DNA from 3 places in the Paenibacillus sp. FSL H8-0122 genome. Region 3 is predicted to be linked to each of the others. Evidence: riboswitches for the same ligand, from Rfam matches in the RefSeq annotation. Region 3 holds a riboswitch; each other region holds the start of a gene.
What was found. A riboswitch is a leader RNA that binds a small molecule or an ion and turns the genes downstream of it on or off. The one in region 3 is predicted to bind cyclic di-GMP.
Positions count from the first base shown of each region.

Region 1 (6,998 bases), 5.2 Mb from region 3:
AGAGCGGGGCCATCAAGCAATTCTTCGTCATGGCCGGCTGCGATGGACGGATGAAGAGCCGGAATTATTACACCGACTTCGCAGCAGAGCTGCCTAGTGACACGGTGATCCTTACCGCAGGCTGTGCCAAATACAAATATAACAAGCTGGCGCTTGGCGATATCGGCGGAATTCCCCGCGTGCTTGATGCCGGCCAGTGCAATGACTCCTATTCCCTTGTGGTTATAGCGCTTAAGCTGAAGGAAGTGTTTGGTCTTGCGGATATCAACGATCTTCCGATCTCCTATAACATTGCCTGGTATGAGCAAAAGGCGGTCATCGTACTGCTGGCGCTGCTGCATCTGGGCGTGAAGAACATTCACCTGGGTCCTACACTTCCGGCGTTCCTGTCGCCTAATGTAGCCAAGGTCTTGGTCGATACCTTCGGTATCGGCGGGATTACTACCGTACAGGAAGACATGGAGCGGTTCATTGCTGCGGTCTAATACCATACAGATTCAGCATTAGCCAAAATACACAAAAGCGAGTCTCCGTATACGGAGGCTCGCTTTTGTGTATGGATATGAACATCACCGTCAGCGTTTACGGCAGCCGGTAGACTGCAAACGGCTCGCCGGTGCGGAGGGCGGCGCTGGCCTGGTCAAGCTGCTCAAGTGTTCCTGCATCCGGTGAAGCAGAGAGACTCTGCAGATTATGCTGTACCTGCTCTACTGTAGTTGCGCCGACAATCACTGTGGAGACGGCGGGCCGGTTCATCAGCCAGGCCAGGGATAGAGCCGCAGGTGAAGTGCCCATCTCCTCCGCAATTGCTTGAACCTGCTCCCCGAGCGAGATGCGCTCCGGGGTAAGGAAGCGGCGGAAGTTCGGATCGGTCTCTGCTCTGGAGCCGGCAGGGGCACTGCTGCTGCCGACATATTTGCCGGTAAGAATGCCGCCCGCCAGAGGGAAGTATGGGATGATGCCCAGCCCCTGATCCAGGCAGAGCGGAAGCAGTTCGGCTTCGGGCGTGCGGTCAGCCAGCGAATAGCTGCATTGGATAGAGATGTATTTCGCCCAGTTACGCGCTTCGCTGATTCCGAGCGCCTTCATCAGCTCCCAGGCGGCATAATTGGAGGCTCCGATATACCGCACCTTGCCTGCGGAGATCAGATCATCCAGCGTGCGCAGTGTTTCCTCCAGCGGTGTGTAGGGGTCGAAGGTGTGAATCTGGTACAGATCCACATAGTCGGTCTTCAGCCGGCGCAGGCTGCCCTCCAGCTCCTGCATCAGATGATGGCGCGAAGAGCCGCTGCCGCCGGGTCCCTCATGCTTCGGCAATCCGGCCTTGGTCGCCAGCACAGCGTTATGGCGTCTGCCTTCAAGCGCAAGGCCAATGATCCGCTCCGATTCAGAGCCGGCATAGATATTGGCGGTATCGATGAAATTAATGCCCTGATCCATAGCGGTGTGCAGAATGCGGACCGAGGTCTCCTGATCTGCCCGTTTGCCGAAGGAATTGGTTCCAAGACCCAGGGCGGACACCTGCAGGCCGCTATTGCCCAGACGGTTATATCTCACGCTCTCACTTCTCCTTATATAGTAGTAGTCTTAGCAGAATCACGCACAAGCAGCTTGCCGCCGGACTCCAGGCGACTCTCCTGCGACCGGGCAAGATTAATTACCGCATGCTCCTCCTGGAGCAGCTCAATCTCCTCGCTCAGCTTGAGGAGCAGCCTGGAGAAGCGGCTTAGCACACTGTCTGTGATGTACCCGGTGAATTGTCCCGGATGGGCGAATACCTCAAGCATCTGCCGGAGCGGGTCTGTGCCGGAGCCGAACTCTCCGTTCATACGGCTCAGGGCAGCCTGAAGATCACGGATCAGGCTGCCGAGGTGGCTGTATTTATCCTCCAGCAGCAGCATGACTACCAGGCCGTAATTCACGGATTGCTGGCGGGATTCCACATTCTTGGCCAGCTGGCGCGCTGCCTCCAGCAGTCCGTCCGTCTCTGTCCGCAGCAGGCTTGCGAGGCTATGCAGACGATGCTGCAGTACCCCGGCGTGTCCGGCGTACAGGCCGCTGCCGGTGACCTGGCCGCTAACGTAAATACTGCCGGTGGCTATAATTGTAGATTGGCGGATATCGCCATAGACGTACACATTCCCGAGGGCTTCAACCCGTACAGGTCCTTCCAGATCTCCCGGTACAATGATGTCACCTGCGAACATAACATCGCCCGCAGGATCGGTCATCTCGCTGGTCAGCAGACAGGCTGGAGGGAAGTCACATATCCGGACGCTGCTGTTTCCTCCGCAGATGCGGGGTCTGCCGGTATGCCGGGCCACGATATGACCGCAGGGAAGGAGCTTGGCATGATTACCGGCAGCAAAGTAGAGATCCTGCGGCGGGGGAGGGGGCAGTACCCTTCCGTCTGTGTCGAGGCCGGGAATGCCTTCTTCGGGCGGCAGTTTGCGGGCGAAGACTTCGCCTGCAAAGGTAAAGGGGGCCCCCGGGAAACGGAGATACTCCATGGTATCCTCAGGCTTCTGACCCGGGGCTCCCTGTCCCTGAAGCATCCGGTTCCCCTCCAGTGTATGCTCCGGCAGCAGGAATTCCAGCCGGGCTTCCTTGCCGGGCAGCGGGGATCTTCCTTCAGCGATGCATACGGGAAGATATGTAGGGTTCTCCAGCTCCGCGTACAGGGCGGGAATGTTCAGGTTGCGCAGAATAAAACGGTTGTCCAGTGAGGCGATAATCTGTTCTATGGTAAGCGTGGACAGCAGCATCGCCGGATTGGGCTGGGCACGGACAACCGCTTCGAAGGCGGCAGGACAGTTGACCAGATTCCAGGCGTACTTCTCTGCACGGTATAAAGTGAAGTGGACCTTGAGCTTGTCAGGCGATACGGTAATTTCATATTGCGGCTTCTCACAGATCTCCCAAGTGATATAATCCGCCCTGGTGACCTCGGTTGGTTCTGTAACGGTCTTCCAGTTGATCTTCAGGACAACAGGGTGGATCGCAGAAATGCGGGCGGGAGCACCTCCGGGGAGCGGGGGAGTAATAAATATCTGGTTGTCCTGCACGAGGATAATTCCATTCTTATCTCCAGTTGTCCCGTCAGAAGCTCGGCCCTCCACAGAGAATGAATCCAGGAGACCTTTACGTTCGAGCATCAGGGACTCTACGAATTCATATCGGCTTGGTTCGATATCCTGCTGCGGCATGGTTGTAACCTCACTTTTTCGTATGATCAATGGCAATTCGTACAGAAAAAGAACATCATCAAGCCTGGGAGGCTTCCCCCTCCTGAACAGCTGGCTTAAGTGGTCTCTATTGGCAGCCTGGCAACCGTAAACGCAGATTCTGGCGTTCTTAGGCCCATAGCTTTGCGTCCTGCCCTTTCGGGGAGTTTGCCTTTAGAAATAGATCAATGATATACATCCTGTAGAGGCAATGAATAGTGGTCGACTGCAATCGACAAAAAGAATCATAAATAGTTCTTATGCGTCATTAACTTCTGCAAACAAGCTTAATTCTAGTACTTAAAGAGCTATTTTTCAACTATATTATGCCTATTTATCAAAAAACTCGAAATATGCAGCTCTATTTCGACAAAAAAACTGGTTTCCCAGCGCTTACAGCTTATGGAAGAGGCAGAAGGGGGGAAGTGTGAGCATTGAACTGTTGGGACACTCTGGGCTTGGTAAGACCCGGAGTGTTCCTTTTTGATAAGGAGTATTGCGAGTATGAATGTTATGTATATGTTAACTATGTAAATAAACACAAACATTCAGTGCATTATTTCGTAATAAAACCGAAGACATCCCAAATTCATTGTAATATAATCTAACTCATACCAAGGAAACGCGAATTAATGTTAATTAATATAACATTGATAGAGATAGCGACATCAGGAGAGGAGCATAAACCATGCAGATTGCAGCAACACCTTACATCTGGCCTTATGACGGGGCTGTGGACCCGGCGAAGACAGCGCTGATGATTATCGACATGCAGACGGATTTTTGCGGCAAGGGCGGTTACGTCGAGAGAATGGGTTATGACCTCTCATTAACAGCGAGGGCGATTCAGCCCATTCAGCGGCTGCTGGCACGTATCCGGGAGATTGAAGGGTTCACCGTGATCCATACCCGCGAGGGGCATAAGCCGGATCTGTCGGATCTGCCGGCGAACAAACGGTGGCGCAGCCGCCAGATCGGGGCCGAGATCGGCTCCGAAGGACCGGCGGGACGAATCCTCGTGCGGGGGGAGCGTGGCTGGCAGATCATTGAGGAGCTGGCGCCTGCCCGCGGAGAGTACATTATAGACAAGCCGGGCAAAGGGAGCTTTTACGCAACGGACCTGGACCTGATCCTGAAGAATAAAGGAATTACCCATCTGATTCTGACCGGTATTACGACCGATGTCTGTGTACACACCACGATGCGGGAAGCCAATGACCGCGGGTACGAGTGTCTGATTCTTGCGGATTGCACGGGAGCGACGGATGAAGCGAATCACCTGGCGGCGCTGAGTATGGTTCAAATGCAGGGCGGGGTGTTCGGCAGTGTAAGTGATTCACAAGCGGTGCTGCGTGCGCTGGAGCAATACTAAATCATTCATAAACGGGGGAATAACCATGTGGAACAAGTCCAGAACGAAAGCGCTGATGCTGTTAACCTCGCTGATGCTGCTCCTGACCGCCTGCGGTAACACTACGGAAGCCGGTAAGGCCGAAGGCCAGGGAGCGGAAGGCTCAGGCGAGCTGAAGAAGGTGGTGCTCCGGCTGAAGTGGATTCACCAGGCGCAGTTTGCCGGCTTTTATACCGCGGTGGAAAAAGGCTTCTATAAAGAAGCGGGGCTGGATGTTGAGATCCGCCCGGGGGGCTCGGATTTCCCGGCTGTGCAGATGGTAGCTTCCGGCAGTGAGGAGTTCGGAGTTACGGGTGCCGACCAGGTCGTCATCGCCAGAGAGAAAGGCGTCCCTGTCAAAGCGTTATCGGCGATCTACCGCAAAACCCCGTTCGTCATGTTCACACTCAAAGAGTCCGGGATCAAGACTATGGAGGACCTTGTCGGGCAAAAGGTAGGCATTAAGCTGGGCGGCAACGAAGAGCTGACCTTCCGGGCCATGGAGAAAAGCGCGGGCATCGACCCTTCGCAAATCGAAGAGATGCCGGTCAAATACGATCTGAGTCCGCTGTTGACCGGGCAGGTCAAGGCCTGGCCCGGCTATGTCATTAATGAAGTGCTGGCTGTAGAGGAGCAGGGCAAGGAAGTGAATATTATCGACCCGAACGACTATGGCATCAATTTCTATGCCGATACCTTATTCACTACGGAGTCTATCATCAAGAAGGACCCGGAGATGGTCGCAAGCTTCGTGCAGGCCTCCATGCAGGGCTGGGATTATGCAGTGAAGCATCCAGACGAAGCGGCGGAATTCGGCCTGAAGTATGGCGAGAAGCTGGATCTGAAGCATGAGGTCAATATGATGAAGGCCAGCATTCCGCTGCTTGATCCGGAGAAGCTCCCGCTGGGCTCGATGGATGAGGCGTCCTGGGAGACCCTGCAGAAGAATCTGGTCGAGCTGGGCTTTGTGAAAAAGGAACAGGACATACGCGGATTGTTCACCAATGAGTTTTTGAAATAAGGAGGGACCCGATAATGACAACAGCGATCAAAGAACAGCTGGATGCTGCCGCCGCGCAGCATCCCGGTACCCGGGAAACCATGCTCTCCCTGCGCAACTGCTCTCTTTCCTTCGGCAACGTGCCTGTGCTGGATCAGGTCAGTCTTGATGTATACCGCAATGAATTCATTTCGATTCTCGGACCGAGTGGCTGCGGGAAATCCACAACACTCCGGCTGATGCTGCGGTTGTTAAGCCCGGAGGCCGGTGGAGAGGTGGCGTATGCCTCACCTGATCTCTCCCTGGGCATGGTCTTCCAGAAGCCTGTCCTGATGCCCTGGCTGAATGCGCTACAGAATGTCATGCTGCCGCTGGAGCTGGGCGAGAAGAAGAAGTTCAGTAAAGCCGAGGCGCGTGAAAAAGCAGAAAGTGCCCTGCGCCTGGTCGGTCTGCAGGATTATCTGAACCACTTCCCGCATCAGCTCAGCGGCGGGATGCAGCAGCGGGCGGCGATTGCCCGGGCCCTGGCTGCCGATCCGACGGTGCTGCTGATGGATGAGCCGTTCGGCGCGCTGGATGAGCTGACACGCGAGAAGCTGAATTTCGAGCTGCTGCGGCTGTGGGAGAGCCCGGAGACCAGTCTAAGCAGCATTGTGATGGTTACCCATTCCATTCATGAATCCGCGCTGCTGTCAGACCGGGTCGTGATGATGTCTCCCCGGCCCGCCGGTGTGACGGATATCATTCCGGTGACGCTGCCCTCCCCGCGTGAGGCGGGCATGGAAGAGCTGCCGGAATTCCACCGGATTGTCAAGGAACTGAGAAAGCGGGTGAAGCATCTATGACGGTCAAAATCAAAGACACCCTGTACCCGGTCACGTTTGCGCTTGGCTTCCTGCTTCTCTGGGAGCTGGCTGTACGTCTCCTGTCGGTTCCGATGTATCTGCTGCCTGCGCCTACGCAGGTAGTCTCGGCAATTAATGGCTCGCTCTGGTCGCATACGCTGGTTACGCTGGGCGAAGCGCTGACCGGGTTCATTCTCGCCAATATCCTTGGCCTGGCTACCGCAGTGATTTTCGTGCATTCCAAGCCAATAGAGAAGGGAATGTTCCCGCTGGCCATCGCCCTTAAGACTACGCCGCTGGTGGCGCTGGCCCCGCTGCTGGTCGTTTGGCTGGGGACCGGGTATACCTCGAAGGTAATCGCCTCGATGCTGATCTGCTTTTTCCCGATTCTGGTGAATAGTGTTAAGGGTCTTAAGGCGATTGAATACGAAGCCTGGGAGCTGTTCTCGACCTACAAAGGGACGAAGAGCGAAATCTTCTGGAAGCTGCGTCTGCCGACGAGTCTGCCTTATATCTTCTCTGCCCTGAAGATCTCCACC
Region 1 covers NZ_JBBOTB010000001.1:7,070,240-7,077,237, forward strand. The annotation lists gene hcp (hydroxylamine reductase) at 1-485, shown strand, start outside; gene NSS64_RS30445 (aldo/keto reductase) at 583-1,557, opposite strand; gene NSS64_RS30450 (flagellar assembly protein A) at 1,572-3,206, opposite strand; cyclic di-GMP riboswitch class I at 3,315-3,407, opposite strand; gene biuH (biuret amidohydrolase) at 3,913-4,596, shown strand; gene NSS64_RS30460 (ABC transporter substrate-binding protein) at 4,622-5,635, shown strand; gene NSS64_RS30465 (ABC transporter ATP-binding protein) at 5,650-6,459, shown strand; gene NSS64_RS30470 (ABC transporter permease) at 6,456-6,998, shown strand, end outside.
Region 1: another riboswitch for cyclic di-GMP. It lies ahead of NSS64_RS30450 (flagellar assembly protein A); the one in region 3 lies ahead of NSS64_RS08060 (thiamine pyrophosphate-binding protein).

Region 2 (6,998 bases), 3.6 Mb from region 3:
CGTCACGGATATCCGCAGCGCAGAGATGATCAAATATGCTTCGAATGCTTTTCTGGCGACGAAGATCTCGTTCATTAATGAGATTGCCAACATTTGCGAAAAGGTAGGAGCGGATGTCACCGAAGTCGCAGGCGGCATGGGGATGGACCAGAGAATCGGTGCGACCTTCCTGCAGGCAGGTATCGGCTATGGCGGCTCCTGCTTCCCGAAGGATACCAATGCGCTGATCCAGATTGCCGGGAATGTGGATTATGAGTTCAAGTTGCTCAAATCCGTCGTTGAAGTCAATAAAGGCCAGCGCTTCATGATTATCTCCAAGCTCCATGAATCGCTCGGCAGCCTTCGCGGCGCGGTCATTGGCATCTGGGGGCTTGCCTTCAAGCCCAATACCGATGATGTCCGCGAAGCCCCGGCCCGTGAGATCGTCGAGGCGCTGGTCGCCGAGGGCGCCATCGTGAAGCTGTACGATCCCATCGCTGCCGAGAATTTCCGGCGCGAGTACGATCACCCGCAACTCCGCTGGTGCGGACTGGCCGAAGAGGCAGCCGAAGGCAGCGATGCTGTCTGCCTGCTGACCGACTGGAGCCAGTTCAAGGAGATCAACCTGCACCAGCTTGCCGGAACCATGCGCCGCCAGGTGCTGATCGACGGCCGCAATGTCTACACCAAAGAGCAAATCGAGGGCACCGGCCTCGAGTACATCTCCGTCGGCCGCCCGCAGATGGGCGGGCTTAGCGGATTCTCCGCCAGCGTGGCTGGCGCGGTCTAATCTCTCTGGCGGAGTGCGCCGGCAGTGGTCCGCACGGCGAATGAGAGGGATAAATCCCATTAAATGCGCCGAAAGCGGGCTGGACGGCGGAATGAGAGGGATAAATCCCCTTGAATGCGCCGAAAGCGGGCTGGACGGCGAAATGAGAGGGATAAATCCCATTGAATGCGCTGAAAGTGGGCTGAACGGCGGAATGAGAGGGATAAATCCCATTAAATGCGCTGAAAGTGGGCTGGAAGCGGAAATGAAGAGCACAAGTGCACCTGAATCCCGGGAATGTTAGCTGAACGAGCAAATGAAGAGCACAAATGCACCTGAATCCCGGGAAAGATGGCTAAATGAGTAAATGAAGAGCACAAGTGCACCTGAATCCCGGGAAAGATGGCTGAACGAGCAAATGAAGAGCACAAGTGCACCTGAATCCCGGGAATGTTAGCTGAACGAGCAAATGAAGAGCATAAGTACCCCTGATTTCCCGGATACGAGCCAAATGGAGCAACTGAGCAGCACTAGTGCCTAGTACTTAACTAACTAGCTTTGCCGCCGCGAACTTGTGCGCAAGCCCTTGGCACAAGAGTCTTGGATTCCGGTCTTGAATCTTGGTCTTGAATTCCAATGTCTTGAATTCTATTATCTTGGATTTTGTTGTCCTATACTCTTGTTCATTCCAGCCGCTAACTCAGCGGCGACGCCTTGGAACAAGCGGGACTTAAGAGTCTTTGAGCTTTTGAATCTTTCTCCGCTGGAACAGCTAGGCGGCAACCAGGGATTCACTGTCGTGAAGGCAGGCTGCCGGCAACCAGGATTTCAACTGCTGCTGCTGCAAGTATAGCGCGGCAGCCCCGGCCCCCTTGCCGCTACAACAAGCGGCAAGATCGGATCTTTAGCCGGGAGCTTCGCCTGCGGGCGAAGCGGATATAAAATCACAAGCCTGTTATGAAATGGAGCGGAGGGGAATTTTGGAGCTGTAGGAGCGTTAGCGTCCGCCTTTGTATTTGGATTTCTACCGCGAGAAGCGGTTTTAATCAAAAAATCCAAATACAACAGCGGCCGTAAGCCCAAAATTCCTTGCAGCGACCCTCATAACAGGCGGGATTTTAAATTACAATTCCAGCAACAAGAAATACCCAATAACAATACGATATGGAGGGTTCACTATGAAACTAGTACTTCTATCAGGCGGCTCCGGCAAGCGGCTCTGGCCGTTGTCCAATGATTCACGCTCCAAGCAATTTCTGAAGGTACTGGCAAGTCCGGCAGGTGAACCGGAATCAATGGTACAACGGGTATGGAGACAGCTGGAGGAGAACGGCATGGCCGGGTCCTCTTATCTGGCGACCGGACGCAGCCAGGTGGAGATGATCCAGAGCCAGCTCGGCAGCGGGGTGCCGATCATCGTGGAGCCGGAGCGGCGGGATACCTTCCCGGCTATTGCGCTGACGGCGGCCTACCTGTATTCCATCGCGGGGGTGTCCCCAAGCGAGACCGTGGCGATTCTGCCGGTGGACCCATACGTGGAATCCTCCTTTTTCGAAACGGTGCTGCAACTGGAGAACACCATGCTGGTGAGCGGGGCGAACCTGGCGCTGATGGGCGTAGTTCCCGAGCATGCTTCGGAGAAATACGGCTACATCATTCCAACGGGCGCAGATGCGGGAGCGAATGGTTACCTGCAAGTGAGCCACTTCCAGGAGAAGCCTGACCGTGTGCAGGCCGAGGAGCTAATCAGCCGGGGAGCGCTCTGGAACTGCGGAGTATTCGCCTTCCGTCTGGGCTACCTGCTGGATATCCTGCAGCGCAAAGGGCTGCCGCTGAATTACGAGGAGCTGCAGAAGCAGTATAAGCTGCTGTCCTCCATCAGCTTCGATTACGAAGTGGTAGAGAAAGAAGAGAACATCGTCGTGCAGCCGTACGCCGGATTCTGGAAGGACCTGGGTACCTGGAACACCCTGACCGAGGAAATGACCAGCAACCATGTCGGCAAAGGCTTCATCACCGCTGACTCCGAAGGCACCTGCCTCATTAACGAGCTGGATATTCCAATTACGGTCATCGGGGCGAAGGATCTGATTATCGCCGCCAGCCCGGACGGCATTCTGGTGACACACAAGGCCGAGAGTCCGCGGATCAAGGAAGTGCTGAAGACTTTTGAACAAAGACCGATGTACGAGGAACGCCGCTGGGGACACTACAAGGTGATCGATTATGTGAAATATGATGAAGGCAACGAGGTGCTGACCAAGCGGATTTTCATCAATGAGGGCAAAAATATCAGCTATCAGCTGCATCACAAACGCAGTGAAATCTGGACCTTCGTCAGCGGGGAAGCCAGCATTGTCATCAATGAGAAGATGCATACGGTGAAGGCGGGAGATGTGGTACGGATACCGGAAGGGACCAAGCATGCCATTCTTGCTCTTACCGATGTGGAGTTCATTGAGGTGCAGACGGGGTCTGAGCTGGTAGAGGAAGACAATATCCGTATTACTCTGGACTGGGAGGATATCGCTCTACATCAGTTCATTTCTTAGGTCTAACTTATCTATTTAACCAATTGTTACAATTTTAAATCAGGTATTGAGAACTATTTTTTAGACAAATTTTGTTTTTACTCTACATTAAATTTGCATATCGACGATACTTACGGTAAGAGGGATTGATCCTTCCAAAACGACAATGGCAAACCTAATCGAAAGATAGGGACGCAAAGCTATAGGGCCTTCGCAAGAGTGGCAGCCTGGCTACCGAAAGGAAGAGAATATTGTGAAAACTTACCGTAAGTCTCGTTTGCTCTGCGCTGTGCTGTCGCTGGCCGTGGTATTGTCTGCTGTACCCGTGGGACTGGGAATCGCCCCGTCCACTGTCAAGGCTGCTTCCTCTACAGGAGCGCCCGTGAACCCTAATGCCTCAGCCGAGGCGGTCAAGCTGCTGAACAATCTGTATGATATCTCGGGAAATGGAATTATTACAGGGCAGCATGACTATTTCGAGAGTCCGGATGAGCTGAGCAACAAGTTGAAGGGAACAAGCGGACAATACGCCGCACTGCATGGTTATGAGCTTGGAGCAATCGGTGGACAGAGTGAGAGCGGAGTAGCTGCACAACGCAAAAATATTGTCTGGAGTGCGACGAACTGGTCCAGAGCGGGCGGCATTGTCGCCATGACCTTCCACCAGAATCTGCCGGGTACCAAGTACGAATGGTCCAATGTGCAAAAGTCAATCAGCCAGGCACAGTTCAACAAATACGTAACCCCCGGCACCACGGAGTATAACGCGCTGATCACCGATCTGGATAAAGTAGCCGTCTCGCTTAAAAGCCTGCGGGATGCCAAGGTTCCCATCCTGTGGAGACCGTACCATGAAATGAACGGCGGCTGGTTCTGGTGGGGGAAGAAAGATAATTTCTCAGCTCTGTGGAATATTATGTATGACCGTTTCGTAAACGTTCATCAATTAAATAATCTGATTTGGGTATGGAACCCGAATGCGCCGAATGCCAACTCTGATCCCTATGCACGGACTTATCCGGGTGCGGACAGAGTGGATGTGCTGGCAGCGGATATATATAATAACGACTACTCGAATAAATATCATGATGATCTGACCAGCCTGGCTGGCGGCAAACCGATCGGCATCGGCGAGAACGGTGAAATGCCGAATATCTCGAAGCTGAAGCTGACCCAGCAGAATTACGTGTTCATGATGAACTGGGGCAAGATGCTCTATGAGAATAACAGCACGGCTACGATCAAGAATTTCATGAATGACAGCTACACACTGACCCGTGACCAATATAAGGCCTGGACTGCTCCAGTGGCGGCCCCTAAGCCAACCGCAACACCGACGCCTACAGCAACACCAGCGCCTACAGCAACACCAACGCCTATAGTAACACCGACGCCAACGCCAACACCGACAGCAACGCCAACCGTAACACCGGCACCAACCGTTGCGCCGATTCCGAAGCCGGTCCCAACCTCCGGTGATACGGAGAGCAAGCCTGCCCAGAACGGGTTGCTTGGAGAATACTTCAAGAACATGACGCTCTCGGGGACACCGGTTATGGTGCGTAACGATGAGGTAATCAGCTTCAATTGGCGTCAGAGTACTCCTAATACCACACTCGGCGTGGACTACTTCTCGATCCGTTGGACCGGCCAGATTAAGCCGGCTTACAGCGAGACCTATCAGTTCTATACTACATCGGATGACGGTATCCGCTTATGGGTGAACGGCACAGCAGTCATTGACAGCTGGGTCAAGCAGAGCGGAACTGCCCGCACAGGAAGCATAGCCTTGACTGCCGGGCAACTGTACGATATTAAGGTAGAGTATTATGAGAATGCAGGCGATGCGAATGTCCATCTGATGTGGCAGAGCCCCAGCCAGGTGAAGGGAACCGTACCTGCAAGTGCGCTTTTCTCCAGAGCAGGCAACACATCCATACCTGCTCCGGCTGCAACAGCAGTACCGACAACGTTACCAGCAGCGACAGTAGCGCCAGCACAGACAGCAACGCCGGCACCAGTAACGACACCAATGCCAACACCAGCACCAACACCAACACTGACGCCAGCACCGACACCAACGCCAACACCGGTGCCTACGCCGACAGCGGCTCCCGTTCCTTCTCCTACAGCAACACCGGTGGATCTGCCGGTAGAAGTTCCTGCTGCCAATGGACTGTACGCGGAATACTTCAATAACATGACGCTATCGGGCGAACCCGCTGTAGTGCGTACCGATGCTGTGCTTGATTTCAACTGGCGCCAAGGCTCGCCGGATGCCGCTCTCGGCATAGACTTCTTCTCTGTCCGCTGGAGCGGGAAGATGAAGCCGCTGTACACGGAGACTTATCAGATCTATACCCATTCCGATGACGGTATCCGCGTACGGGTGAACGGTGAGCTTGTGATTGACAGCTGGGTGAAGCAGAGCGGCACCGAACGCATGGGCAGCATCAGCCTGACCGCAGGCGAGCTGTATGATATTCAGGTAGAGTATTATGAGAATCAAGGGGATGCAAAAGCGCGGCTGATGTGGCAGAGTCCAAGCCAGGCCAAAGGAACCATTCCGGCAAGCGCGCTGTTTCTCCCTTCCGCTTCGTAAGCTCATAAGGTCCGCAGCTGTGTTCAACATTGGCGCTGTTACTGGTTAAGACGTTACAATTATAAATCCTGCAAGCCACTCTTAATGGCCCTGCTTACCAGCAGGGCTACTAAGCTATAGACGACCATCCGGGAAGCGTAACCGCTCCGGGGTCTGCCGAAGCGGTGTGGCTGGAGAAAGGAGATTACATTGAACACTAACCGTAAGTACAGGCTATTTACAACTGTTTTTCCTCTTATCCTTATCCTTTCATTGCTTCCATGGGGGGAAGGGCGCAGTCTTCCGGCAGATGCCAAGGTTACCACACTGGCCGCCCCTGCCGCCGCTCCCATTAAGCCCATTAATCCTTCGGCCTCCAAGGAGGCTTCCGCACTGCTAAGCTATCTCCACGATCTCAGCGGCAAGGGCATGATATCCGGCCAGCATGATTATCTGGAGAGCCCCGATGAATTCAATAATAAGCTCCGCACCACAACCGGCCGCTATGCCGTTCTGCATGGCTATGAGCTGGGAGCCATAGGTAACCAGTCCAAGGCGACCATTGCCAAGCAGCGTCAGGCTGTCGTGGACAGCGCCATCCGGTGGCATAAGGGCGGCGGCATTGTCGCCATGACCTTCCATCAGAATCTGCCGGGAACTGCGCCGGTATGGACCAATGTGCAGAAGCCGCTTAGCCAGAATCAATTCAAGCAGTACGTCACTCCCGGAACGCCGCAGTATAAGGCTCTGATTGCCGAGCTGGATGAAGTGGCCGAGTATCTGGGTGAGCTGCGGGATGCCGGAGTTCCGGTGTTATGGCGGCCCTATCATGAGATGAACGGCGGCTGGTTCTGGTGGGGGCAGAAGGATGACTTTGTGAAGCTCTGGGACCTGGTCTATGACCGCATGGTGAATACGCATAAGCTGAACAATCTGCTGTGGGTGTGGAATCCGAATGCCCCCAACAAGTCGTCTGAGCCGTATGCCGCCTATTTTCCCGGCACCGCCAAGGTGGATATTCTGGCCGCCGACATTTATGACAATGATTTCAAGCAGTCTTATTATGACAGCCTCCTGAAGCTTGCGGACGGCAAACCGATAGGCATCGGGGAGAGCGGAGAGCTGCCAGACCCTGTCA
Region 2 covers NZ_JBBOTB010000001.1:5,460,846-5,467,843, reverse strand. The annotation lists gene NSS64_RS23610 (UDP-glucose dehydrogenase family protein) at 1-769, shown strand, start outside; gene NSS64_RS23605 (sugar phosphate nucleotidyltransferase) at 1,927-3,300, shown strand; cyclic di-GMP riboswitch class I at 3,438-3,518, shown strand; gene NSS64_RS23600 (PA14 domain-containing protein) at 3,533-5,881, shown strand; gene NSS64_RS23595 (glycosyl hydrolase) at 6,071-6,998, shown strand, end outside.
Region 2: another riboswitch for cyclic di-GMP. It lies ahead of NSS64_RS23600 (PA14 domain-containing protein); the one in region 3 lies ahead of NSS64_RS08060 (thiamine pyrophosphate-binding protein).

Region 3 (6,998 bases):
CTGGGCAGCTTCGCTACGCAGATTACGGACGGAGCGATCCGCGAGATCCATGTGGAATATGCCGGTGATCTCTCGGATGTGGATACCCAGCCGCTTACCCGCTATGTCGTCAAAGGTGTGCTCACCCGCCACTTTGCCGGAGATGTGAACATCGTCAACTCGATGCATCTGGCGAAGACCCGTGATGTGAATGTAGTGGTGACCAAGGCTTCCAAAACCAAAGGCTTCACCAACCTCATCACGGTAACACTCAAGGCTGAGCATGATGAAGAGCGTCTGGTCGCCGGCACCCTGCTGCAGGGCTATGGCGAACGGATTGTTAAGGTCAACAAGTTCCCGGTCGATATTGCTCCGGAAGGTCATCAGCTTGTCATCTCGCACAACGATAAGCCGGGTATCATCGGACTCGTCGGCACCCTGCTTGGCGAGAACGGCGTCAATATCGCATCCATGCAGGTTGGCCGTACTATCATCGGCGGAGCGGCCATCATGCTCCTGACCGTTGATAAGGGCGTACCGAAGGAGGTCCTGGTGAAGCTGGCCGGACTGCCGGAGATCAACACCGCTGAGGAGATCATTCTGCTCTAATTCTTATTTCTTCACAATAAAACACTCTTCGGGAGTGCAGGCCCCAGGCTGCGCACTTCCAAAGAGTGTTTTTTGCGTTATATAAGCGGAAACGGCTTGGCCGTCCTTTTAAAGAACGGTACTGCGGATTAGATGATCATTTGCGCTAATCCGTACTCTTGTCTAATATATACCTTATACATGACAACCATTGACATATATAAACAATACATTCAAGGGAGGTTGCAGAATGAGAGCGGATCGTCTGATCACTATCGTTCAAATCTTACAGAGCCGCGGCAAAATCAGCTCCAAAGAGCTGGCGCAAACGCTGGAGGTATCCGAACGTACAATCTTCCGGGATATGGAGGCACTTAGCTTCTCCGGCATCCCCGTGCTGGCCGAGCGCGGCCGGGAAGGCGGCTGGAGGCTGGCTGAAGGCTACCGGAATTCCCTGACCGGAATGAACACCAAGGAGATTGCCGCACTGCTGGTGCCCGCTGATCCGGCAATTCTGCACGCTCTGGGCATTCAGGAGGAGTTCTCCTCGGCCGCCCGCAAGCTGCAGGCTGTCGCTACCCGGCAGCCAGTCACCCCCTTCAGCTTCCTCAGCCAGCGGATTCACATCGACGGAGCCGGGTGGCATCCCTCCGGGGAGACCTATCCCTGCCTGACCGCTTTGCAGGGAGCTTTATGGGAGAACCGCAAGGTGAGCATCACCTATCTGCGCGGGGAGGACGCCGCCGAGCGGCTGGTTGCACCGCTGGGGCTGGTGGTCAAGCGCGGAGTCTGGTACTTGGTCGCAGGGCATGACAGCGAGCTGCGGACCTACAGGGTCTCCAGAATCACTGAGGCCAAAGTCACAGATGAGCTATTTGAGCTGCCGGAGGATTTCGACCTGTCCCGCTATTGGGAGACCTCCACCGCAGCGTTCAAGTCTGCCTTGCCCCGGTACCCCTCCAGCCTGCTTGTAAGAGAGCAAACAATGAAGGAGTTGCAGAAGGAGCGATACGTCGCCCTGTTGCACAAGGAGCCTTCTGAGGCCCCGGGCTGGATCAGGGCCGAGGTCGAGTTCAACACGCCGGAGTCTGCGTGCCGGATCATCCTGTCTCTGGGTCAGGGCATCAAGGTGACGGCACCGCCTGAGCTTGCGGATACGGTTGCTGCGGCTCTGCGCGAAGCGGCAGCATTATACGATTTTTAATAATAGACCAAATGCACTAGTATCCCCTATAATATTACAATACACATTATTATTTATAGGGGGACTTTACATTATGGACTGGATGAACAAGCTGCCGTTGAAACAAAAAATCGTCACCGGATGTTACCTGGTTGCCGCTTTATTCGCTGTCCCTGTCTTAATTACGCTAATCCTTATGGACAGGCTGCTCATCGGCATTATTCTTGTCGCCGTCCTGGCAGCGCTGACTTACCCGCTTGCGCGCTTCATTGAGAGAACGCTTACATCTTCATTTGAGGATATCTCCAATGTGACGCACACGATTGCCAAAGGCGACTTCACCAGCCGTGCCGACGAGAATGGCTCCATGGGCGACATTAGCCGCTCCTTCAATACCATGATTGACAAGCTCAAAAAAATCCTCACCGATGCCTCACAGATTACCCGTCAGGTTATGGACGCCAGCCGCGGGATTGAAGACAAGAATCAGAACCTGAAGTTTGTCATGGCGCAGGTGGCCTCCTCCTCCAATGAACTGGCCCTCGGTGCTAACGAAATCTCGGTGGATATCGCTGATATGACCGAATCGATCAAGGATATCGAAATCAAAGTCTCCAATTATACGAATTCCACCAAGGAAATGAATAGAAGGTCTGTACATACGCTGGAATTGGTAGAACAGGGACGGCAATCGGTGGATACCCAAGCCGAAGGCATGCGCAAGAACATCCAGGCTACCCGGAAGGTGGCGGATACCATCGAAGCCCTATCGCATAACGCACGAGGCATTACGATGATTACCAAGACGATTACTGAAATTGCTGAACAGACCAATCTGCTGTCGCTCAATGCTTCTATTGAAGCCGCCCGTGCAGGCGAGCATGGCCGCGGGTTCGCAGTTGTTGCCCAGGAGGTCCGCAAGCTGGCCGAGGAATCCACCGCTTCAACCAAAGAGGTGTTCGGTCTGGTACGCAGCATCGAAGCGGATATCAAGCAGGCTATTGATAACATCGCCATTAACGAAGAGGTAGTCCAGGTGCAGAATGAGATGATTACGGAGACGGCCAACATCTTTGCTCAAATTGTGCATAGTGTCCAATACATAACCGAGCAGATTGCCTCCTTCTCCGCAGAGAGTGACCTTATGCTGGAGAGTGCACTCAAGATCTCCGGGGCGATCGAGAATATCTCAGCCATCACCCAGGAGACCGCCGCAGGGACGGAAGAGGTGTCCGCAGCGATGAACGAACAGATTCATGCTCTGCAATCCGTAGCTGAGGAGACAGAGAAGATGACCTCCGCAGTCTTCAACCTGCAAAAAACGATTCATATTTTCAAATTTTAACCCCGGCACAAAGAGACACGCCTGCGGAATTTTCTGCGGGAGGTGTCTCTTTTTTTGGGCAAAACAAAGATTGTTATGTAATATTCACAAATTGTTGAAATTGTGCATAAGGGTAAAAAACGTGCTTTGCACTTCTTTACTATAGTCGTTCTATTGTCATAGATTGTCTATAAGCTAACGTCTCACATCACCGCTACTTAAGTCCTATCACCGAAATTTGCAATGCTGTATATCTAGCGATTTCTTAATATTTTTCAGTAAATCAGGAATGTAATGAGTCTTTGGGCTCACTTCCCATATTAACCAACCTAAATGGCCATTTGCATTTTAAGACTTTAGTCTTCCAGAGACAACCATTTTCAAAAGTTTGAAAATCCAAATATTTAGCCATTTTTACTCCTGAATATTCGTCAAATTCCGAGTTTCTTCTCACAGGGGTTATTGACAAAAGAGGAGCAAGGAATATATTGTAAAGGAAAATTCTCCACAAATTCATTTATAACCGCATACCGGCAAAATTCACCGAAAGGGAATGACGCAAAGCCATGGATCTACAGTCTCATTTCTGAAGTGGGATCATGACAGCCAGGTTGCTGAAAAACTGTGAACGCCTTAGGTTTCGCGTTTGATTATGGTGATTCGTGCAACAGACCTGTGCTCCAATGCTGAGTACAGGTTTTCTATTGCTGACGTATACAAATAACAACTTGCGGGGTGGATGTTCTGAAGACAGTTGCAGATTATATGGCGGAAGCATTACACAATCTGGGAGTCACTCATTCTTTTGGAATTATAGGCAAGTCTATTTGCCCCATCGCTTTGAAAATGGTTGACTACGGTATAGAGTTCATCCCCGGCCGGCACGAATCCAGCTCCGGCTTCGCCGCCGGCGGTTATGCTCTGAAGACCGGCAGTCTCGGGGTAGCCTTCGGCACCTCCGGTCCGGGCGGAACGAATCTGCTCACCGCAGCAGCGCATGCCAAGGCCAATAATCTTCCCGTCCTCTTCATCACCGGACATCAGTCCATCAAGGAGCTGGGCATTCCCCAATGTCAGGATTCCACTTCCTATCTGGCTGATTTGGCGGATATGTTCCGGCCGGCCACCCTCTTCAGCAAGCTCGTTGAACGCGGCGATCACTTCAGCACGATTTTCAACCATGCCCTATCCATCGCCCTCGGTGACCGGAAAGGTCCGGTCCATCTCTGCATTCCGTTTGATGTGCAGACAGAGCGGCTCGCGGAATGCCGGATTGTCCTGCCGGAACGCGAGGGACTGGTCAGTTATCAGAACTATGACCGGGTTATCTCGGCGATTAATCAATCTGCCAGACCGCTGATCATTGCCGGTAAAGGCGTCAACCGTTCAGGTGCCCATCAGGAACTGGTCCAGCTGGCCGAAACCTTCAACATTCCTGTAGTCACCTCTCCAGGCGGCAAAGGCGCCATAGCTTATGATCACCCGCTCTACCACGGTCCTGTCGGCGTCGGCGGCTCTTCGCACGGCGATGAATTGCTGAACAACAGCGATCTGTTCATTGTTCTGGGCTCCCGGCTGAGCGACATGACCATCTGCAACCTGAAGCCGGAGAATCATCCGCAGCAGTTGATCCAGTTCGATGTAGATCCAACCTTTGTCGGCAAAATACTGTCCTCATCCACTATCGCTGTCGGCGGGGACTTAAGGGACAACCTGGCACTGTATCTTCAGAAGCTGGACTCCTCTACGGTCACCAGGCATGAAATCACAATCTCCAATGCTTACAATGACGAGCTTCCCGTGCTGGCGGGGCTCTCTCTGGCTTCGGTAATGAGCACGATGAGCGGCTTGATTCCTTACAACAGCAGCGTGTTTGTAGATGACGGCAGCCATGGCTTCAATGCTGTGAAATGGTTCAATGTCCGCAGGCCCGGCAGCTTCATATTCGATGCCTACTTTGCCTGTATGGGCAATTCAATTGGCATGTCGATCGGCGCCAAGGCTGCCTCTCCCGGGGAGACTGTCTTCTGTATTACCGGGGACGGCTGTTTTATGATGCTCGGAGCTGAAATAAACACGGCCGTTTGCAAGGACATTCCGGTAATTTTCATCGTGGTGAACAATATGCAGCTGGATATGGCGCTCAAGGGCATGGAGAAAACGACCGGCCGGATTGACGGTACGATCTTCGAGGTTCCGATGGATGCCGTGAAATTCGCCGAATCGCTGGGTGCAGCCGGCTTCCGCTGCGAGACGCAGGAGGAGTTCGCTGCCGCAATCCGCGAAGCTGTGGCACTTAACAAGGCAGCTGTCATTGAGCTGCTGACTGACCGTGATGAAATGCCTCCTACGGCCCACCGCACGCTGGATCTTACGTAAGGAAGCCATATCCGCACACCTTTTCTAACCTACTGTCAGGAGGACATAACGTGAACAAGAGCATGAACAGCGGACTCGATCATTTCACTGATCTCTCAGGAGATTATGGGGCCAAGGCCCTGGCTCCGATCAAAGAGCATTTTCCGGAATTAGCCGAATATATCATGGGCAATGCTTATGGCGATATTTTTCAGCGGACCACGATTGGCTCTGACTGGAAAGAGATTGCAGTGATCTCGTCTCTGATTACGATGGGGCAATATGAACAGCTGGGGGTTCATTATGTAATGGCGCTCCGCGTTGGCATGACCGTCGAGCAGATCAAGGGTGTGCTGCTGCATCTGACCCCTTGCGTCGGTGCCCCCCGGGTGATTTCGGCCTTTAATGTGCTGCTGGATACCCTGGAGGAGATCAAAGAAAAATCTTCATAATTCTACAAATTTCGACTTTTCGATTGCACATTTCAGGATGATCTGGTTATAATGAAGGCAAAATATCCCAAATCGAACTGCGATTTTGTCGAATAGAGTCGCAGGAATAATGTTTTGGAGGTATTGGAAATTACACTTAGGGAGAGATCAACATGGGACAATTTATTTTGAAGACAGATACTGCGAAGAAAGTGATCAATATTGAGCTGGAGGGAACCTTCTCTAACGAGGACGGGCTCAAATCTATACAGGCTTACCAGCAGACCATTAACCCGATCAGCCCTGCTGAATATGCACTAGAGATCGACTGCCGCAAGCTGAATGTAACAGCTCCTGATGTTGTACCGCTGCTTGAAGGCTGCTTCATCATGTTCAAGGCTGACGGCTTCCAGAAAGTGAGTCTTACCCTGGAAAATAACCCGATCCTCAAAATGCAGCTGGCACGCCTGGGCCGCAAAGCCGGACTTGAGAACCTGGAGATCACTTCAACCGTACAAGCTTAATAAATACAATTTAAACCTAAATCAGCTGCTTGAAACGCACATGCTAATTCATTCATTGAACCGGCTGCTAATGCCGGAAGAGAGTTTTGTAAGAAGCAGATTCGTGAGAAGTATAGCTAACAAAACTTTAGGAGGTCTGTACTATGGCGGGGATTCGCATTAAGGACATTGATATCTACCATCCAGACAAAAGAATCGGCAATGACTTTTTCATACAGCATTTTGACGATAAAGGTATTGATATCCGTGGACTGCTGGCTACTCTGGGCCGTCAAAACCGCTACAGCATCGACAGCCCGGATGAGAACTCCCTGACAATGGCTTTTGAAGCCGCAAGTAATGTTCTGGAGAAGACCGGTCTTACCGGCCCTGACATTGACCTGATCGCTTATGCAAGCCAGACTCCTGAATATATATTTCCTACGAACTCATTGATGATTCACCGCCTGATTAACGGGGCCTCGCATACCATCTGTATTGACAGCAATGCCAACTGTGCCGGAATGACCGCCTCGGTTGAACAGGTCAGCCGCCAGATGATGGCGAACCCGAGAATCCGCCGCGCTCTCGTCATCGGCTCCGATTATGTGGCGCCGCATGCGGACAAGAAT
Region 3 covers NZ_JBBOTB010000001.1:1,875,268-1,882,265, reverse strand. The annotation lists gene serA (phosphoglycerate dehydrogenase) at 1-588, shown strand, start outside; gene NSS64_RS08070 (helix-turn-helix transcriptional regulator) at 818-1,771, shown strand; gene NSS64_RS08065 (methyl-accepting chemotaxis protein) at 1,845-3,095, shown strand; cyclic di-GMP riboswitch class I at 3,597-3,693, shown strand; gene NSS64_RS08060 (thiamine pyrophosphate-binding protein) at 3,840-5,453, shown strand; gene NSS64_RS08055 (carboxymuconolactone decarboxylase family protein) at 5,504-5,884, shown strand; gene NSS64_RS08050 (hypothetical protein) at 6,037-6,387, shown strand; gene NSS64_RS08045 (3-oxoacyl-[acyl-carrier-protein] synthase III C-terminal domain-containing protein) at 6,531-6,998, shown strand, end outside.